2 linked regions of the Verminephrobacter eiseniae EF01-2 genome follow. The protein of the gene in region 2 binds, or shares a complex with, the protein of the main gene of each other region. Links are inferred from orthologs where the notes say so. Each region holds a gene or a part of one and is shown on either strand. Other genes may lie near its edges. The genes, in order: rpsS and rimM.

Region 1 (8,500 bases), 2.9 Mb from region 2 along the record:
TTCCTTGAACTTGGCCGGCTCGGCCCAGACCTCGGGCCGGGCCTTGGTAGGCGCGCCCTTGTCGGTGCCGGCACTGAAAGCGGGCCAAGGCAGCTTGGCAAGCTGGGCCAGCAGTGCGGCATTGTCTTGCGCCACCTTGGCATCGAACGGCATACGCCCGGTGGCCATGGCGCCCAGGCGGCCGAAATGCTGGCCCATCACGAACAGCGCGCTCTGGCGGTATTTGATCGCGTCCTCGGTTTTGGCAAACTGGGCCGCAGCCGGGGCGCAAAAGGTCAAGGCCGCAGCGGCCAGGGTCAACGCAGCAAGGGTTTTCATCGGAATTTCCTTTTTCGTGGGTGGAACGAGAGCAAATTTTTGTAACGCCGCCGGAGTATGCCGGTTTGATGGCGACTGTGCTGCGGGCCGGTCATTCCGGGTTGACCGGGCCGCGCGCACCGTGCGACCATACATGCCCAGGCTGCCGAGCACGGCACATCACACCGCACACATCATGACACAGCACGCACCATGACGCAGCACACCGTCCGCATCTGGGATCTTCCGACCCGCATCTTCCACTGGGCGCTGGCCGCCTGTGTGGTGGCGCTGGTCATCACCGGCAAACTGGGCGGCAACGCAATGCTGTGGCACCTGCGCCTGGGCCATGTGGTGTTGGCGCTGCTGCTGTTTCGCATCGTCTGGGGCTTGGTCGGCGGGCGCTGGTCGCGCTTTGCGGCCTTCCTGTATTCGCCGGCGCGGCTGCTGCGCTACCTGCGCGGCATGCCCCACCCGCAGGACGACGTTGGCCACAGTCCGCTGGGCGCGCTGTCGGTGTTCTCCTTGCTGGCAGTGCTGCTGGCGCAGGTCGGGACCGGCCTGTTCAGCGACGACGAGATCGCCTTTGCCGGGCCGCTGTCAGCACGGGTATCGAACGCGGTGGTCGAGCAGATGACGAGCTACCACGAGGGCATCGGCCAGTATCTGGTGCTGGGACTGGCGGGCCTGCATCTGCTGGCCATCGTGTTTTATGTGCGCGTGCGGCGGCGGCTGATCCGGCCGATGCTCGATGGCGACAAGCTGCTGGCCAGCGCCGTCGCCCCCTCGCGCGATGACCTCGGCAGCCGGGTCGCAGCGCTGCTGCTGCTGGCCCTGTGTGCCGGGCTGTCATGGTGGCTGTCATCACTGGCATCAGCCGCAGGCTGGTGAGCGAACTCGCTACACTGCGGGCTGTCATCGTTTGAACCCGCGTCGTGGACCCGCCTGCCGTCACCCTGCGCACCCCGTCCTCGCCCGCCGAGATGGAAGCGGTGCGCCAGATCTTTCGCGAGTACGCCAACAGCCTCGGTGTGGACCTGTGCTTCCAGAACTTCGAGAGCGAGCTGGCGCAACTGCCCGGCGACTATGCAGCGCCGCGCGGTGCACTGCTGCTGGCCGAAGTCGAGGGCGCCATTGCCGGCTGCTGCGCGTTGCGCCCGCTGGACAGCGCCGATTACCCCAACGCCAGCGAAATGAAGCGGCTGTACGTGCGCAAGGCGTTTCGCCGTCGCGGCCTGGGGCGCGAGCTGGCCGAGGCCACGCTGGACCGGGCCCGGCAAGCTGGCTACGCCTGTGTCTTGCTCGACACGCTCGACGACATGGAATCGGCCCGCACGCTGTACACCGACCTGGGCTTTGCCGCGATTGCGCCCTACTACCACAACCCGATCGCGGGCGCGCATTACCTCAAGGCCGACATTTCCTGAAGCCTGTCAGCCCTTGGCCTGGGCCAGCAGCCGGTCTGCGCCGCTCACCTCGAATTGGCCCGGGGCTTCGACGTTGAGCGTGACCACCTTGCCATCGCGCACCAGCATCGAGTAGCGGTTGCTGCGCAGTCCCAGGCCCTTGCCGCTCAGATCGAGCGTCAGGCCGGTGGCCTTGGTGAAGGTGGCATCGCCATCGGCCAGCAGGCGCAGCTTGCCGGCGCTCTTTTGCTCACGCGCCCAGGCCCCCATCACGAAGGCGTCGTTGACGCTGATGCACCAGATTTCGTCAACGCCTGCGGCCTTGAATTCATCGGCCTTTTGCAGATAACCGGGCAGATGCCGGGCCGAGCAGGTGGGCGTGAACGCGCCCGGCAGGGCAAACAGCGCGATCGTCTTGCCGGCCGTGGCCTCGACAACGGGCACGGGGTTGGGGCCCACGCTGCAGCCCGGGCCTTCGACTTCGTGATACTCCATCAGCGTGGTTGCGGGCAGGCGGTCTCCGACTTTGATCATGGCTGGCTCTCCTCTGGATGGTGGATTCAACAGGGGGCTTTGCCAGGAAACCTTGCCGGGGAATGGCCCCCACAAGCCCGCACAAAGCAAAGCGACCCACATTGTGGGTCGTTGCGAAAGGCTTTGCCGGGCGCGGGAGATTGTGTCGGCCCGCAGCGCCGGCTGTGGCGCGGCCGCTTACAGCAGGCCGGCCTTTTGCACCAGGCGGCTGGCCACCCAGTTCTTGGTTTTGGACAGCGGACGGCTCTCGGTGATTTCTATCATGTCGCCCAGCTTGTATTCGCCCTTTTCGTCATGGGCGTGGTACTTGCTCGAACGGGCAATGATCTTGCCGTAGAGCTCGTGCTTGACACGGCGCTCGACCAGCACGGTCACGGTCTTTTGCCGCTTGTCACTGACCACCTTGCCGATCAGGGTGCGCTTGAGGGATTTTTGGGCTTCCGTCATGGGTGCTCCTCAGTGGGCGGCTTGCTTTTGCGCAAGAATGGTTTTGGCCCGGGCGATGGCTCGGCGGGTGGTGCGCAGCGTGCTGGTGTTGGACAGTTGCTGGGTTGCCTTTTGCATGCGCAGGCTGAAATGGGCTTTTTGCAGGGCCTTGATTTCGGCTTCGATGCCGGCGACATCTTTTGCGCGCAGTTCAGTGGTTTTCATGGCGGGTTCTCCTGAATCAGGCGCCGATCAGACGGCTGACGAAGGTGGTGCGCAGCGGCAGTTTGGCGGCCGCCAGGCGGAAGGCTTCACGGGCCAGTTCTTCGGGCACACCGACGATCTCGAAAACGATTTTTCCGGGCTGGATTTCGGCCACGTAGTACTCGGGGTTGCCCTTGCCGTTGCCCATGCGCACTTCGGCGGGCTTGGTGGAAATGGGCTTGTCCGGGAACACGCGGATCCAGATGCGGCCGCCACGCTTGACATGGCGGGAGATCGCACGGCGTGCCGCCTCGATCTGGCGGGCCGTCAGCCGGCCACGGTCGGTGCATTTGAGACCGAAATCACCGAAGGCTACGGTAGCACCCCGCGTAGCGACACCGGTATTGCGGCCCTTTTGCTCCTTGCGGTATTTGCGGCGAGCAGGTTGCAACATGCTTATTCTCCCTTTACGTCCGCAGCGGGTGCCGCAGGCGCGGCGACTTTGCGCACGCGCTTGACGGCGGTGTTGTCAGCGCCCCCGGCGCCAGCCGGCTTGTCGCTGCCATCGGCCGGCGCGCTGTTGCCAGCGGCAGGGCGACGCGGTCCACGGCCTGCGCCCGAACGGTCGCCGCCGGGGCGGCCATCACGGCGTGGGCCGCGTGGGCGGCGCTCTTCGTCCGGGCGCGGGGTTTCCACGGCGGGCAGGTCGTTGCGGCCCAGCGTGTCGCCTTTGTAGACCCAGACCTTGACGCCGATCACGCCATAGGTGGTCTTGGCTTCCGAGGTGCCGTAGTCGATGTCCGCACGCAGCGTGTGCAGCGGCACGCGGCCTTCGCGGTACCACTCGCAACGCGCGATTTCGATGCCGTTGAGCCGGCCGGACGACATGATCTTGATGCCCTGTGCCCCCAGACGCATCGCGTTTTGCATCGCGCGCTTCATCGCGCGGCGGAACATGATGCGCTTTTCCAACTGCTGCGTGATGCTGTCGGCGATCAGCTTGGCGTCGATTTCCGGCTTGCGCACTTCTTCGATGTTCACTGCCACCGGCACGCCCAGGCGCACGGCGAGTTCCTTTTTCAGGCTCTCGATGTCTTCGCCTTTCTTGCCGATCACCACACCGGGACGGGCCGAGTAAATGGTGATGCGCGCGTTCTTGGCCGGGCGCTCGATCAGGATGCGCGAGACGGCGGCGTTCTTGAGCTTGGTCTTGAGGTACTCGCGCACCTTGATGTCTTCGGCCAGCATGCCGGCGAAATCGCGGTTGTCGGCGTACCAACGGCTGGCCCAGTTGCGGCTGACCGCAAGGCGAAAGCCGGTAGGATGGATTTTCTGTCCCATGGTCCTGGCCCTTTAGTTGCCTACCGTCACGTACACATGGCACGTCGGCTTGCTGATGCGGTTGCCGCGACCTTTGGCGCGCGCGGCGGAGCGCTTGAGGGTGGTGCCTTGCTCGACATGGATGGTCTTGACCTTCAGTTCGTCGATGTCGGCACTATCGTTGTGTTCGGCGTTGGCGATGGCCGACTCCAGCACCTTCCGGATGATTCCTGCAGCTTTTTTCTGCGTGAAGTTCAGGATGTTCAGCGCTTGATCGACCTTCTTGCCGCGAATCAGGTCAGCGACCAGACGACCCTTGTCGACCGACAGACGGACACCCCGCAAGATGGCATGTGTTTCAGGCATGGTCGACTCCTTACTTCTTGACTTTCTTGTCAGCGGGGTGGCCCTTGAAGGTGCGCGTCAGGGCGAATTCGCCCAGCTTGTGGCCCACCATCTGGTCGGTGACATAGACCGGCACATGCTGCTTGCCGTTGTGCACGGCGATGGTCAGACCGATGAACTCGGGCAGCACCATGGAGCGACGCGACCAGGTCTTGACGGGTTTCTTGTCCTTGGTGGCGACGGCTTTTTCGACCTTGGCCAGCAAGTGATGGTCAACAAATGGACCCTTTTTGAGAGAGCGAGTCATCCGTTACCCCTTACTTCTTGCGACGCGACACGATCATGCTCTGTGTGCGCTTGTTGTTGCGGGTGCGATAACCCTTGGTCAGATTGCCCCAGGGATCGACGGCATGGCGGCCTTCACCGGTGCGGCCTTCGCCGCCACCGTGCGGGTGATCCACCGGGTTCATGGCCACGCCGCGCACCGTGGGACGGATCCCCATCCAGCGCTTGACCCCGGCTTTGCCCAGTTGGCGCAGGCTGTGCTCTTCGTTGGCCACCTCGCCGATGGTGGCGCGGCATTCGATGTGGATCTTGCGCACCTCGCCCGAGCGCATGCGCACTTGGGCGTAGGTGCCTTCGCGCGCCAGCAGCGTGGCCGAGGCGCCGGCCGAGCGGGCGATCTGCGCGCCGGCACCGGGCTTGAGCTCGATGCAGTGGATGGTCGAACCCACGGGGATGTTGCGGATCGGCAGCGTGTTGCCGGCGCGGATCGGGGCCTCCGCGCCGGACAGCAGCGTGGCGCCCACTTCCAGGTTGCGCGGCGCGATGATGTAGCGCCGTTCACCGTCGGCGTAGCACACCAGCGCGATATGGGCCGTGCGGTTCGGGTCGTACTCGATGCGCTCGACCTTGGCCGCAATGCCGTCCTTGTTGCGCTTGAAGTCCACCACCCGGTAGTGGTGCTTGTGACCACCGCCCTTGTGGCGGGTGGTGATGTGGCCGTTGTTGTTGCGGCCCGCTTTCTGGAACTGGGGCTCCAGCAGCGGGGCATGGGGCTGGCCCTTGTGCAGGTGCTCCCGCGTGACCTTCACCACGGCGCGGCGCCCGGGCGAGGTGGGTTTCATCTTGATGACAGCCATGATTTACGCGGCCTCCCCGGAGAATTTCAGTTCTTGACCGGGCTGCAGCGTGACATAGGCCTTGCGGACATTGTCGCGGCGGCCGATCGTCTTGCCGGTGCGCTTGGTCTTGCCCTTGGTATTGAGCACGGAAACACCCTTGACCTGAACCTTGAACAGCAACTGCACAGCGGCCTTGATCTCCGGCTTGGTGGCGTTTTGCAGCACCTTGAACGTCACGGCATTGGACTTGTCGGCAAGCATCGTGGCCTTTTCGGAGACGATGGGAGCGACCAGCACCTGCATCAGACGTGCTTCGTCGAAGTGGGGCGCGCTCATGCGAACATCTCCTGGAGTTTGTCGATTGCGCCCTTGGTGACGAGCACTTTCTTGAAGCGCACCAGCGACACGGGATCGGCGTAACGGGGCTCGACGACGAGCACGTTCACCAGGTTGCGCGCTGCCAGATACAGGTTTTCGTCGACTTCATCGGCAATCACCATCACCGATTGCAGGTTCATCGCCTTGAACTTGTCGGCCAGGACCCGGGTCTTGGGCGAGTCGAGCTTGATCGATTCGACCACCGCCAGACGGCCTTCGCGGGCCAACTGCGAGAAGATCGCCGACATGCCGGCGCGGTACATCTTCTTGTTGATCTTGTGCGTGAAGTTCTCGTCCGGCATGTTCGGAAAAATCCGGCCACCCCCGCGCCACAGCGGCGAGGAGGTCATGCCGGCGCGCGCATTGCCCGTGCCCTTTTGCTTGAACGGCTTCCTGGTCGAGTGCCGGACCTGCCCACGGTCTTTCTGGGCGCGGGTGCCTTGGCGTGCGTTGGCCTGGTAGGCGACCACGATCTGGTGCACCAGCGCTTCGTTGTATTCGCGACCGAAAACGGTTTCGGGCACATCCAGCCGGGATGCGCCCTGGCCTTGGTCATTCAGGAGTTCGAGCTGCATCAGTTCGCTCCTTTCGCAGCCTGGCTCCGGACGGCCGGACGCACCGTCACGAACCCGCCCTTGGAGCCCGGGATGGCGCCCTTGATCAACAGCAGTTGCCGCGCTTCGTCGATGCGGATCAGGTCGAGATTTTGCGTGGTCCGGGTGGCATCGCCGAGGTGGCCCGTCATCCGCTTGCCGGGGAACACGCGGCCCGGGTCCTGCGCCATGCCGATCGAGCCGGGCACGTTGTGCGAACGGCTGTTGCCGTGCGAGGCGCGCTGCGACCGCATGTTGTGGCGCTTGATGGTGCCGGCATAGCCCTTGCCGATCGAGGTGCCTTGCACATCGACCTTCTGGCCCACGGAAAACACCGACGTTATCGCCACCGATGCGCCCGCCTGGTACTGGGCGGCGGTATCGGCGCTGACGCGAAATTCCTGGATGATCTCTCCGGCTTGCACCCCTGCCTTGGCAAGGTGGCCGGCTTCGGGCTTGCTCACGCGCGAGGCCTTGCGCGCACCGAACGTGACCTGCAAGGCGACATAGCCGTCGTTCTCTTGGGTTTTGACCTGGGTCACGCGGTTGTCGGACACATCGACCACCGTGACAGGCACTGCGTCCCCATCATCGGTGAACAGACGCATCATGCCCACTTTGCGACCCAGCAACCCGAGGGAGTTGCTCAGACTCATTGGTTTCTCCAAAACTTCCACCGCCGCAACTTCAATTGGCTGCGGCGTTTGCACCTCAGGTGCGTGAAAGAAGGGTTGATAAGACTTCGGTTGCCATCATGCGCTACAGGCGGCTTTCCCGGGCCGGCGCCCAATCAGGCAAGCCGCAGAGTATAGCGCGCGAACCCGGTTTTTTCCAGCCAGGTTCGCATGGCTTGAATCATTGCAGCTTGATTTCGACATCCACGCCCGCAGGCAGGTCGAGCTTCATCAGTGCGTCCACCGTCTTGTCGGTGGGGTCGACGATGTCCATCAGGCGCTGGTGCGTGCGGATTTCGAGCTGGTCGCGGCTGGTCTTGTTGACATGCGGCGAGCGCAGGATGTCAAAACGCTTCATGCGCGTTGGCAAGGGCACGGGGCCCTTGACGATGGCGCCGGTGCGCTTGGCGGTGTCGACGATCTCGGCTGCGGACTGGTCGATCAGCTTGTAATCGAATGCCTTCAGGCGGATGCGGATTTTTTGCTTGGACATGGCAGGTTCCTGGTTTTGCGGGCGCATCAGGCCAGGATCTTGGCCACGACACCAGCGCCCACGGTGCGGCCGCCTTCGCGGATCGCAAAGCGCAGACCTTCTTCCATCGCGATCGGGTTGATCAGCTTGACCGTGATCGATACGTTGTCGCCCGGCATCACCATTTCCTTGTCCGCCGGCAACTCGATGGCCCCGGTCACGTCCGTGGTGCGAAAGTAGAACTGCGGCCGGTAGTTGTTGAAAAACGGCGTGTGCCGCCCTCCTTCGTCCTTGCTCAGCACGTAGACCTCGGCGGTGAAGTGGGTGTGCGGCTTGATCGAGCCGGGCTTGCACAGCACCTGCCCGCGTTCCACGTCTTCGCGCTTGGTGCCGCGCAGCAGCAGGCCGACGTTGTCGCCGGCCTGGCCCTGGTCAAGCAGTTTGCGGAACATCTCCACGCCGGTGCAGATGGTTTTTTGCGTGTCGCGGATGCCGACGATTTCGATTTCTTCGCCCACCTTGATGACGCCGCGCTCGACGCGGCCGGTGACCACGGTGCCGCGGCCGGAGATCGAGAACACGTCTTCCACCGGCATCAGGAAGGTGCCGTCTATCGCGCGCTCGGGCGTCGGGATGTAGGTGTCCAGCGCGTGCGCGAGCTTCATGATGGCTTGTTCGCCTTGCACGCCCTTGTCGCCTTCGAGCGCCAGCTTGGCCGAGCCGCGAA
Region 2 (8,467 bases):
GCCTCGGCCGTCAGATGGTCGCCTTCATGCGCGGGCGCCAGAAAATCGATGTCCAGGCCGCTGGCCACGGTCAGGACGTTGCGCGAGTTGCAAGCGAAGGCAAACGCCGAATCGGCCAGCACGGTGATGAAGCCGCCGTGGCAGATGTCGAAGCCGTTGAGCATGTCGGCGCGCACCACCATCTCCAGCGTGGCCTGCCCCGGCCCCATGGCCGTGACGCGGATGCCCAGGCCCCGGGTGGCGCGGTCCTTGGCCAGCATGCCGCTGCGCACATGGTCGGCCACGGCCTGGGGGTTGGGTCTGTCGGTGGAGCAAGGCATGGTCTGCTCAACGCTCGGTGAAACGAGGGGCGCGCTTGCCGGCGAAGGCCGCGACGCCTTCGCGGTAATCGGCACCGGCGCCCAGCGTTTGCTGCATGGCCGCTTCCTGCGCCAGCGCCTGGCCGTAGTCCAGTTGCGCCGCAGCATCCATGGCCTGGCGCGTGGCCACCAGCGCCTTGACGGGCATGGCGGCCAGGCGCTGCGCCAGGGCCAGCGCCTCGTCCGGCAAACTGGCGTCGTCCACGCAGCGCCAGATCAGGCCGCGACGCTCGGCCTCGGGCGCAGGCAGTTTGTCGCCCAGCAAGGCCAGCCCCAGAGCCTGCGCGCGCCCCACCAGGCGCGGCAGCAGCCAGGTTCCGCCGGTATCGGGCAGCAGCCCGATTTTGCTGAAAGCCATGATGAAACTGGCCGAACGCGCCGCCAGCACCAGATCGCAGCCCAGAGCCAGGCAGGCACCGGCACCGGCGGCCACACCGTTGACCGCTGCCAGCACCGGAACGGGCATGCTGCGGATGCGCAGACACAGCGGCCGGTACAGGGTCTCGATCACGCGGCCCAAGTCCTGGGCCTGAGCGCCCGCCGAACCGGGCGCGGGCGCCGGATCGCCCGAACCGGACGCAGGCGCGGCGGCGATGTCATTCAGGTCCTGGCCGGCGCAAAACGCCCGCCCCATGCCCGTGATGACCACGCAGCGCACGTCGCACGCGGCAGCGGTGGCCTCCAGCGCGGCCAGCAACTGCGCGTGCAACGCGGCGGTCAAGCTGTTCAGCGCGGCCGGCCGGTTCAGCGCCAGCGTTTGCACGGCACCCGATTGCGTCACCAAGACAAGGGGTTCAGACATGAATGCTCCTGCTGCTGCTGCCCATCACCATCAATCACCATCAGGAAGGGGAAGTCCTGCATCGATCGATCACGAACATCATTGACCGACCGTGCGGTAGATAATACGCCGTTGATGCAGATCAAATCACTCGGTGAAAACCCTTGGGTCAACCCCCGCCAAGCTGGGCCAGGAAGGCTTCGTCGGCAGCGCTCAGGCGGGCGGCTTGGCGCGCGGCATCGATCAGTTCGGGCCGGTGGCGGGCGGTGACGGCCAGGCGCTGCTCGCGCCGCCAGCGCTCGATCTGCGCATGGTTGCCCGACAGCAGTGCGGCCGGCACCGACTGCCCGGCCCAGGTCTGCGGGCGCGTGTAGTGCGGGCAGTCGAGCAGGCCGTCGAGGGCCGGATGGAAGCTGTCGAGTTGGTGGCTGTCCTGGTCATTGAGCACGCCGGGCTGCAGGCGCGCCACGGCATCGAGCAAGGCCATGGCCGCAATTTCACCGCCCGACAACACAAAGTCGCCCAGGCTGATCTGCAAGTCGACATGCGCGTCGATGAAGCGCTGGTCTACGCCTTCATACCGCCCGCACAGCAAGATGGCGCCGGCGCTGGCCGACCAGCGCTGCACCAGGCGGTGCCGGAGCGGCTCGCCAATGGGCGAAAACAGCACCAGCGGCGCTTGGCCGGCGCGGGGTTCGCCGCGCCCGGCGCGGATCGCCGCCAGGCAGCGCGCCAGCGGCTCGGCCAGCAGCACCATGCCCGGCCCGCCGCCAAACGGGCGGTCATCGACCCGGCGGTAATGGCCTTCGGCATACGCGCGCGGGTTCCACAGGCGCACATCGACCTGCCCGCTGGCGTAGGCGCGCCGCGTCACGCCACTGGCCAGCAACGGTGCGAACAGTTCGGGAAGCAGGGTGATGATGTCAAAGCGCATGGGTGCGCGCTGCGCTTCGATCAATAGTCGGGCTGCCAGTCGACGATGATGCGCTTTTGCGGCAGTTCCACCTGGTCCACGAAGGCCGGGACGAAAGGAATCATGCGCTTGCCGGCCTTGCCGTCTTGCTCGTGGGCCAGCACCAGCAAGGTCTGCGCGCCGGTGGCGCGCAGTTCGCGCACCTGGCCCAACGCCAGGCCCTGGCGGTTGATGACCTGAAGGCCGATCAGGTCGACCCAGTAATACTCGCCCGGCGGGGGCGATGGAAAGCTCGACCGCGGCACGAAGATGCGCGCGCCGCGCAGGGCCTCGGCGGTGTTGCGGTCATCGATGTCCTGCGCCCAGGCCAGCACCATGCCGCCATGGTCCTTGGCCTGGCGGATGGGCAGCAGCACCGTGCCGCCAAAGGCTTTGGCGCCACGCGCTGCAGGCTGCAAATACCAGCGCTTGCAGGAAAACAATGCCTCGGGGTCGGCGCTGTAGGGCTGCACCTTGAACCAGCCCTGCAGCCCCCAGGCATCGGCAATGCGCCCGACCTCGATCGCATCGGACGGCAGGGCTGTCGGCTCCAGCGTCAGCGCAGTGGCCATGGTGTGCATGATGAAAAAAAGAGCCGGCCCCGCCGGGCAAGCCCGGGGAACCCGCCCTTTTCGGGAAGTGCCGCCCGGTCAGGCCATTTGCTTGGCGGCTTGTTTGACCAAGCGCTCGACCGTGGGCGAAGACTGGGCGCCGACGCTCTTCCAGTACGTCAAACGGTCTTGCATGATGCGCAGACCTTCTTCGTTTTCCTTGGCGGTGGGGTTGTAAAACCCGAGGCGCTCGATGAAGCGGCCATCACGGCGCACGCGCTTGTCGGCAACGACGATGTTGAAAAAAGGCCGGCCTTTGGCGCCGCCACGGGAGAGTCGAATGACGACCATGATGCTTTATCCTTCGGGTGCTGAACGCCGGCAATGCTTGCCGGGGGTTCACGGTGTTCGTAACCACTGACCATACTGACCACACAACCAATTTTGCAACGCTGCGGGACGCACGACCCGGCCATCCGGCCAGCGACACGCTGCAAAGCCCGCCAGTATATCTCTTTGCCTGAATATGACCACCATCATCCGCCCCGGCGCCGACGACGACATCCCCGCAGTGACGGCCATTTACCGGCACCATGTGCTCCACGGCACGGGCACGTTCGAGTTGGATCCTCCTTGCGCGACCGAGATGGCCGCCCGTCGCGCCGACGTGCTGGCGCGTGGCCTGCCCTGGCTGGTGGCGCAGGAAGACGGCCAGATCCTGGGCTTTGCCTATGCCAACTGGTTCAAGCCGCGCCCGGCCTACCGTTTCTCGGCCGAGGACTCGGTGTATGTGGCCGACAGCGCCCGTGGCCGGGGGCTGGGCCGCCAACTGCTGGCAGAACTGGTGGCGCAGGCTCAGGCCGCAGGCGTGCGCAAGCTGCTGGCCGTCATCGGCGACTCGGCGAACGCAGGCTCGATCGGCCTGCACCGGGCGCTGGGCTTTACCGATGTCGGCACCATGCGCTCCGTGGGCTGGAAGTTTGGCGCCTGGCGCGACATCGTGCTGATGGAAAAACCCCTGGGCGCCGGTGACAGCACCGCGCCGGAAGGCGATGGCGCAGCGCCTGGATGATCGAACCACCCATGAAAAACAAAACCCTGGCCGCCTGGCTCGCCTTTGCCGGCGGACCCGTGGGTCTGCACCGCTTTTACCTGCATGGCCTGGCCGACATGCCCGGCTGGTTGCTGCCCATCCCCACGGCTCTGGGCCTCTACGGCATCGAGCGGGTGCAGCAGTTCGGTCTGGACGACCCCTATAGCTGGGTGCTGATACCGCTGTTGGGCTTTACGGTCGCGGGCTGCGCGTTGCGCGCCATCTTGTACGCACTGATGTCGCCCCAGGCATGGAACGCCCGCTTCAACCCCCAGGCCGCCCCCGATGCCGCCCCCGGCAGAACCGGGTGGGGCACCATAGGCGCCAGCGTGGTGTCGCTGCTGGTCGGCGCCAGCGTGTTGATGGCCAGCATCGCGTTCAGCGTGCAAAGGTATTTCGAGTACCAGATCGAAGAAGCGCGCAAGATCTCGCAGTAAAAGTCGTCAGGCGCAGGGCCTGGCCAGCGCATGAATGGTTCCCGGATGCCCATTGATTCATCGATCGATAGCACCATGGGCAATGAAACAAAGCGCCACAGGTTTTCTCGATTCATTCAGCTCAGATCAGTGCATGCAGACCATCGCCATCACCCAGGGAGACAGCGCCGGCATAGGCCCGGAGATCGTGGCCAAGGCCTTTCGCGACGCAGCGGCCGAACTGCATGGCTGCTTCGTGGTCGGCGATGTGGCGAGCCTGCGGCGCGCCGCGCAGGCGCTCGTGCGCCCCGGCATGCCGGGGGTTCCGGTGGCGCAGATCAGCGCGCCGGCCCAGGCGCTGAAGATGCCGCCCCGCTGCGTGCCGGTGTTGCAGTTGCCCGGCATCCCGGGCCCGCAGCCCTGGGGGCAGGTCAGTGCGGCGGCAGGGCGTGCTGCGGCCGACAGCGTGGTCTGGGCGGCGCGCGCGGCGCTCCGGGGCGAGGTGGCGGCCATCGTCACGGCGCCCTTGCACAAGGCGGCCTTGGCGGCGGCGGGTGTGGGCTTTGCCGGGCATACCGAACTGCTGCAGGCCGAAGCCGCCGCGTACCAGGGCCTGGCGTTGGAACGAATGCCGGTGCGCATGATGCTGGCGAATGCCGAACTGCGCACCGTGTTGGTCAGCATCCATGTATCGCTGCGCGCGGCGATTGCTGCGCTCACGTTCGGGCAACTGTTGCAGACGCTGCAGATCACGCATGCCGCGCTCACGCGCAGCCTCGGGCATGCGCCGCGCATCGCGGTGGCGGGCCTGAACCCCCATGCGGGCGAAGGCGGGCTGTTCGGCCGCGAGGAACTGGAGGTGATCGCCCCGGCCATCGCCGCTGCGCGCGCGCAGGGCATGCAGGTGCACGGCCCGTTTGCGCCCGATACGGTGTTCATGCGCGCGCGCAGCAGGCCGCCGCAGGGCGGCGAGTTCGACGTGGTGATCGCGATGTACCACGACCAGGGGCTGATCCCGATCAAATACCTGGGACTCGACAGGGGGGTGAACGTGACGCTGGGCCTGCCCCTGGTGCGCACCAGCCCCGACCACGGCACGGCCTTCGACATTGCCGGGCAGGGGGTGGCCGATGCCGCCAGCCTGATCGAGGCGGTGCGCATGGCGCGCACGCTGTGTGGCGCAGGGGCATGAAACACCTGTGCGGCCCAGTGGGCAAGGGCTGCGGCGCTGTCGCGCAGTTTGAAAATACCCCTTTCCGCTGCGCTACAATCGCCGGCTGACCCCATTTCGAGATGTTCTTCGAGGACCCCCATGAGTGACTCTCCCATCGACGCCAGCAAAAGAACATGGCTGATCGCGTCCGGCTGTGCGGGCGCGGTGGGCAGCGCGGCGACCGCCGTTCCTTTCGTCAGCAGTTTCCAGCCTTCCGAGCGCGCCAAAGCCGCCGGTGCTGCGGTGGAGGTGGACATCTCGGCCCTGAACCCCGGGGAAAAGGTCACGGTGGAGTGGCGCGGCAAGCCGGTCTGGATCGTCAGGCGCACACCCGCGCAGTTGGCCGAACTGCCCAAGCTCGATGACCAGTTGGCCGATCCCCAATCCAGGCGCAAGCCGGACGAGCTGACCCCCGCGTATGCCCGCAACGAAGCGCGCTCCATCAAGCCCGAGATTTTCGTCGGTATCGGCATCTGCTCGCACCTGGGGTGCTCGCCTTCGGACAAGTTCCAGCCCGGCGCCCAGCCCTCGCTGCCGGACGACTGGCAGGGCGGCTTCCTGTGCCCCTGCCATGGCTCCACGTTCGACATGGCCGGCCGCGTGTTCAAGAACAAGCCCGCACCCGACAACCTGGAAGTGCCCCCCCACATGTACCTTTCCGATACGCGCTTGCTGATCGGTGAAGACAAGCCGGCTTGAAGGAGCCAGACGACCATGGCCCAATTCAAGGAAATCTCGCCCAACGCATCGACCAGTGCCAAGGTCACGAACTGGTTCGAAAACCGCTTCCCGTCTGCATTCGATTTCTACAAAGTGCATATGTCGGAGTACTACGCTCCGAAGAACTTCAACTTCTGGTACATCTTCGGCTCGCTGGCGCTGCTGGTGCTGGTGATACAGATCGTGACCGGCATCTTCCTGGTCATGCACTACAAGCCCGACGCCAGCCTGGCGTTCGCCTCGGTCGAGTACATCATGCGCGATGTGCCCTCGGGCTGGCTGATCCGCTACCTGCACTCGACCGGGGCCTCGGCCTTTTTCGTGGTGGTCTATCTGCACATGTTCCGTGGCCTGATCTACGGCAGCTACCGCAAGCCGCGTGAGCTGATCTGGATCTTCGGTTGCGCCATCTTCCTGTGCCTGATGGCCGAAGCCTTCATGGGCTACCTGCTGCCATGGGGCCAGATGTCGTACTGGGGCGCGCAGGTGATCGTCAACCTGTTCGCCGCCATCCCCTTCATCGGCCCTGATCTGGCGCTGCTGATCCGTGGCGACTATGTGGTCGGCGATGCCACGCTGAACCGCTTCTTCAGCTTCCATGTGATCGCCGTGCCGCTGGTGCTGCTGGGCCTGGTGGCCGCGCACATACTGGCGCTGCACGATGTCGGCTCGAACAACCCCGACGGCGTGGAAATCAAGGGCCCGAAGGCGCCCAAGGATGCCAACGGCCATCCCCTCGATGGCGTGCCTTTCCACCCCTACTACACAGTGCATGACATCTTCGGGGCGAGCGTGTTTCTGATGGCCTTCGCTGCGGTGGTGTTCCTTGCCCCCGAATTCGGGGGCTATTTCCTGGAATACAACAACTTCATCCCGGCCGATCCGCTCCAGACCCCGGCACATATTGCGCCGGTCTGGTACTTCACGCCGTTTTATTCGATGCTGCGCGCCATCACCAGCGAGATGATGTACGCCCTGATCGCCTGCGTTCTGGCCGGCGCCGGCCTGGCTGCGCTCAGGGCCTGCCTGCCCCGTTTCATCAAGGCCGGCATCGTTGCCGCCGCCGCCGTGACCGTGGCGCTGATGCTGTCGCTGGATGCCAAGTTCTGGGGGGTGGTGGTGATGGGCGGCTCCGTGATCATCCTGTTCTTCCTGCCATGGCTCGACTACAGCCCGGTGAAGTCGATCCGCTACCGCCCTGGCTGGCACAAGTACCTGTACGGCCTGTTCGTGATCGACTTCCTGGTCCTGGGCTATCTGGGCGTGCAGCCGCCATCGCCAATCGGTGAGCGGGTGTCGCAGTTGGGCACGCTGTTTTACTTCGGCTTCTTCCTGCTGATGCCTTGGTGGAGCCGCATCGGTGAAGTCAAGCCCGTGCCCGACCGCGTGACCTATGTGGCGCACTGAGCCTGGAGACAAGCCCATGAAGAGACCCATCCTCACGCTGATCGCCGCCCTGGGCCTGCTTGCCGGCGCGGCCCATGCCGCAGGTGATGAAGCCATCGCCTGGGACAAGGCGCCAGGCAAGACCAACGACTTGGCGTCGCTGCAAAACGGCGCCAAACTGTTCGTCAACTACTGCCTGAGCTGTCACTCTGCCGCCTACATGCGCTTCAACCGGCTGCGCGACATCGGCCTGACCGAGCAGCAGATCAAGGACAACCTGCTGTTCACGACCGACAAGATCGGTGAGACCATGAAGGCCGCGATCGACCCCAAGCAGGCCAAGGAATGGTTCGGCGCCAACCCGCCCGATCTGACCGTGATCGCACGCTCGCGCGCAGGCCATGGCGGCACGGGTGCCGACTACCTGTACACCTTCCTGCGCAGCTTCTACCGTGATGAAACCAAGGCCACTGGCTGGAACAACCTGGCTTTCCCGAGCGTGGGCATGCCCCATGTGCTGTGGCAACTCCAGGGCGACCGGCGACCGGTGTTCGAGGCGCAGCAAAGCCACGGCCACAGCACCGAGGTATTCAAGGGCTGGCAGCAAATCACGCCCGGCAGCATGACGCCGCTGCAGTTCGATCAAAACGTCGGGGATCTGGTGAACTACCTGCAATGGATGGGCGAGCCCGCGCAGAACACGCGCAAGCGCGTGGGCGTCTGGGTGATCCTTTTTCTGCTCCTGTGCACGTTCATCACCTGGCGGCTGCACGCGGCCTACTGGAAGGACGTGAAGTAAACGCCGGCGCCGTAGCATTGCGCAAGAGGTGCCAAGGCTTGGTGCTACCCCCTGCCAAGAACCACGATGGGGCTTGCCTGCCTGCCCCGGGTTTCATGGGCGCCCTGCGAGCTTCTGCACACCGGGGATCAGTGGGGGCAATTTTCCGCCTGCCCGCAATACCTGGCGCTTCCCGACAAGGAAACGGAGCCGTTGCC

The links.
Region 1: the proteins of rimM (region 2) and rpsS are in contact, whole or in part, in a crystal structure (PDB 3A1P), measured with the Thermus thermophilus proteins. The link is inferred for Verminephrobacter eiseniae EF01-2 from one-to-one orthologs. Residues at the interface, in WP_008632437.1 of Thermus thermophilus: Val4, Glu5, Ile6, Gly7, Arg8, Arg22, Gly23, Glu24, Val26, Leu84, Glu85, Glu86, Gly87, Arg88, Tyr89, Tyr90, Tyr91, Phe92, Leu94, Asp111, Ile112, Leu113, Asp114, Ala115, Gly116, Ala117, Gln118, Asp119, Val120, Ile122; in WP_011173711.1 of Thermus thermophilus: Lys28, Arg29, Leu30, Lys32, Thr48, Gln56, His57, Val58, Pro59, Val60, Tyr61, Thr63, Met66, Glu73, Phe74, Pro76, Thr77, Arg78, Arg81, His83, Gly84, Lys85, Glu86, Ala87, Lys88, Ala89, Thr90, Lys91, Lys92, Lys93.

Annotation. Positions count from the first base shown.
Region 1 is NC_008786.1:1,404,757-1,413,256, reverse strand. What follows is about bases 3,202-6,123. They hold rpsS (30S ribosomal protein S19), read right to left. Parts: upstream 4,840-6,123; coding sequence 4,564-4,839; downstream 3,202-4,563. Other genes in these bases: rplD (50S ribosomal protein L4), read right to left, coding at 5,989-6,123; rplW (50S ribosomal protein L23), read right to left, coding at 5,678-5,992; rplB (50S ribosomal protein L2), read right to left, coding at 4,850-5,674; rplV (50S ribosomal protein L22), read right to left, coding at 4,221-4,553; rpsC (30S ribosomal protein S3), read right to left, coding at 3,324-4,208. In the rest of the region: VEIS_RS06235 (c-type cytochrome), read right to left, coding at 1-318; VEIS_RS06230 (cytochrome b/b6 domain-containing protein), read left to right, coding at 511-1,188; VEIS_RS06225 (GNAT family N-acetyltransferase), read left to right, coding at 1,233-1,724; VEIS_RS06220 (peroxiredoxin), read right to left, coding at 1,731-2,237; rpsQ (30S ribosomal protein S17), read right to left, coding at 2,415-2,684; rpmC (50S ribosomal protein L29), read right to left, coding at 2,694-2,888; more of rplP, read right to left, coding at 2,905-3,201; more of rplD, read right to left, coding at 6,124-6,609; rplC (50S ribosomal protein L3), read right to left, coding at 6,609-7,283; rpsJ (30S ribosomal protein S10), read right to left, coding at 7,483-7,794; tuf (elongation factor Tu), read right to left, coding at 7,821-8,500. UniProt on the Escherichia coli protein: In the E.coli 70S ribosome in the initiation state it has been modeled to contact the 23S rRNA of the 50S subunit forming part of bridge B1a; this bridge is broken in the model with bound EF-G.
Region 2 is NC_008786.1:4,320,773-4,329,239, reverse strand. What follows is about bases 880-3,768. They hold rimM (ribosome maturation factor RimM), read right to left. Parts: upstream 2,665-3,768; coding sequence 2,095-2,664; downstream 880-2,094. Other genes in these bases: VEIS_RS19060 (TM2 domain-containing protein), read left to right, coding at 3,727-3,768; VEIS_RS19065 (GNAT family N-acetyltransferase), read left to right, coding at 3,170-3,715; rpsP (30S ribosomal protein S16), read right to left, coding at 2,743-2,994; trmD (tRNA (guanosine(37)-N1)-methyltransferase TrmD), read right to left, coding at 1,310-2,074; VEIS_RS19085 (enoyl-CoA hydratase-related protein), read right to left, coding at 880-1,161. Outside these bases: hydroxyphenylacetyl-CoA thioesterase PaaI, read right to left, coding at 1-320; more of VEIS_RS19085, read right to left, coding at 328-879; more of VEIS_RS19060, read left to right, coding at 3,769-4,173; 4-hydroxythreonine-4-phosphate dehydrogenase PdxA, read left to right, coding at 4,307-5,344; petA (ubiquinol-cytochrome c reductase iron-sulfur subunit), read left to right, coding at 5,465-6,064; VEIS_RS19045 (cytochrome b), read left to right, coding at 6,080-7,492; VEIS_RS19040 (cytochrome c1), read left to right, coding at 7,509-8,270. UniProt on the Escherichia coli protein: One of at least 4 proteins (Era, RbfA, RimM and RsgA/YjeQ) that assist in the late assembly stage of the 30S ribosomal subunit.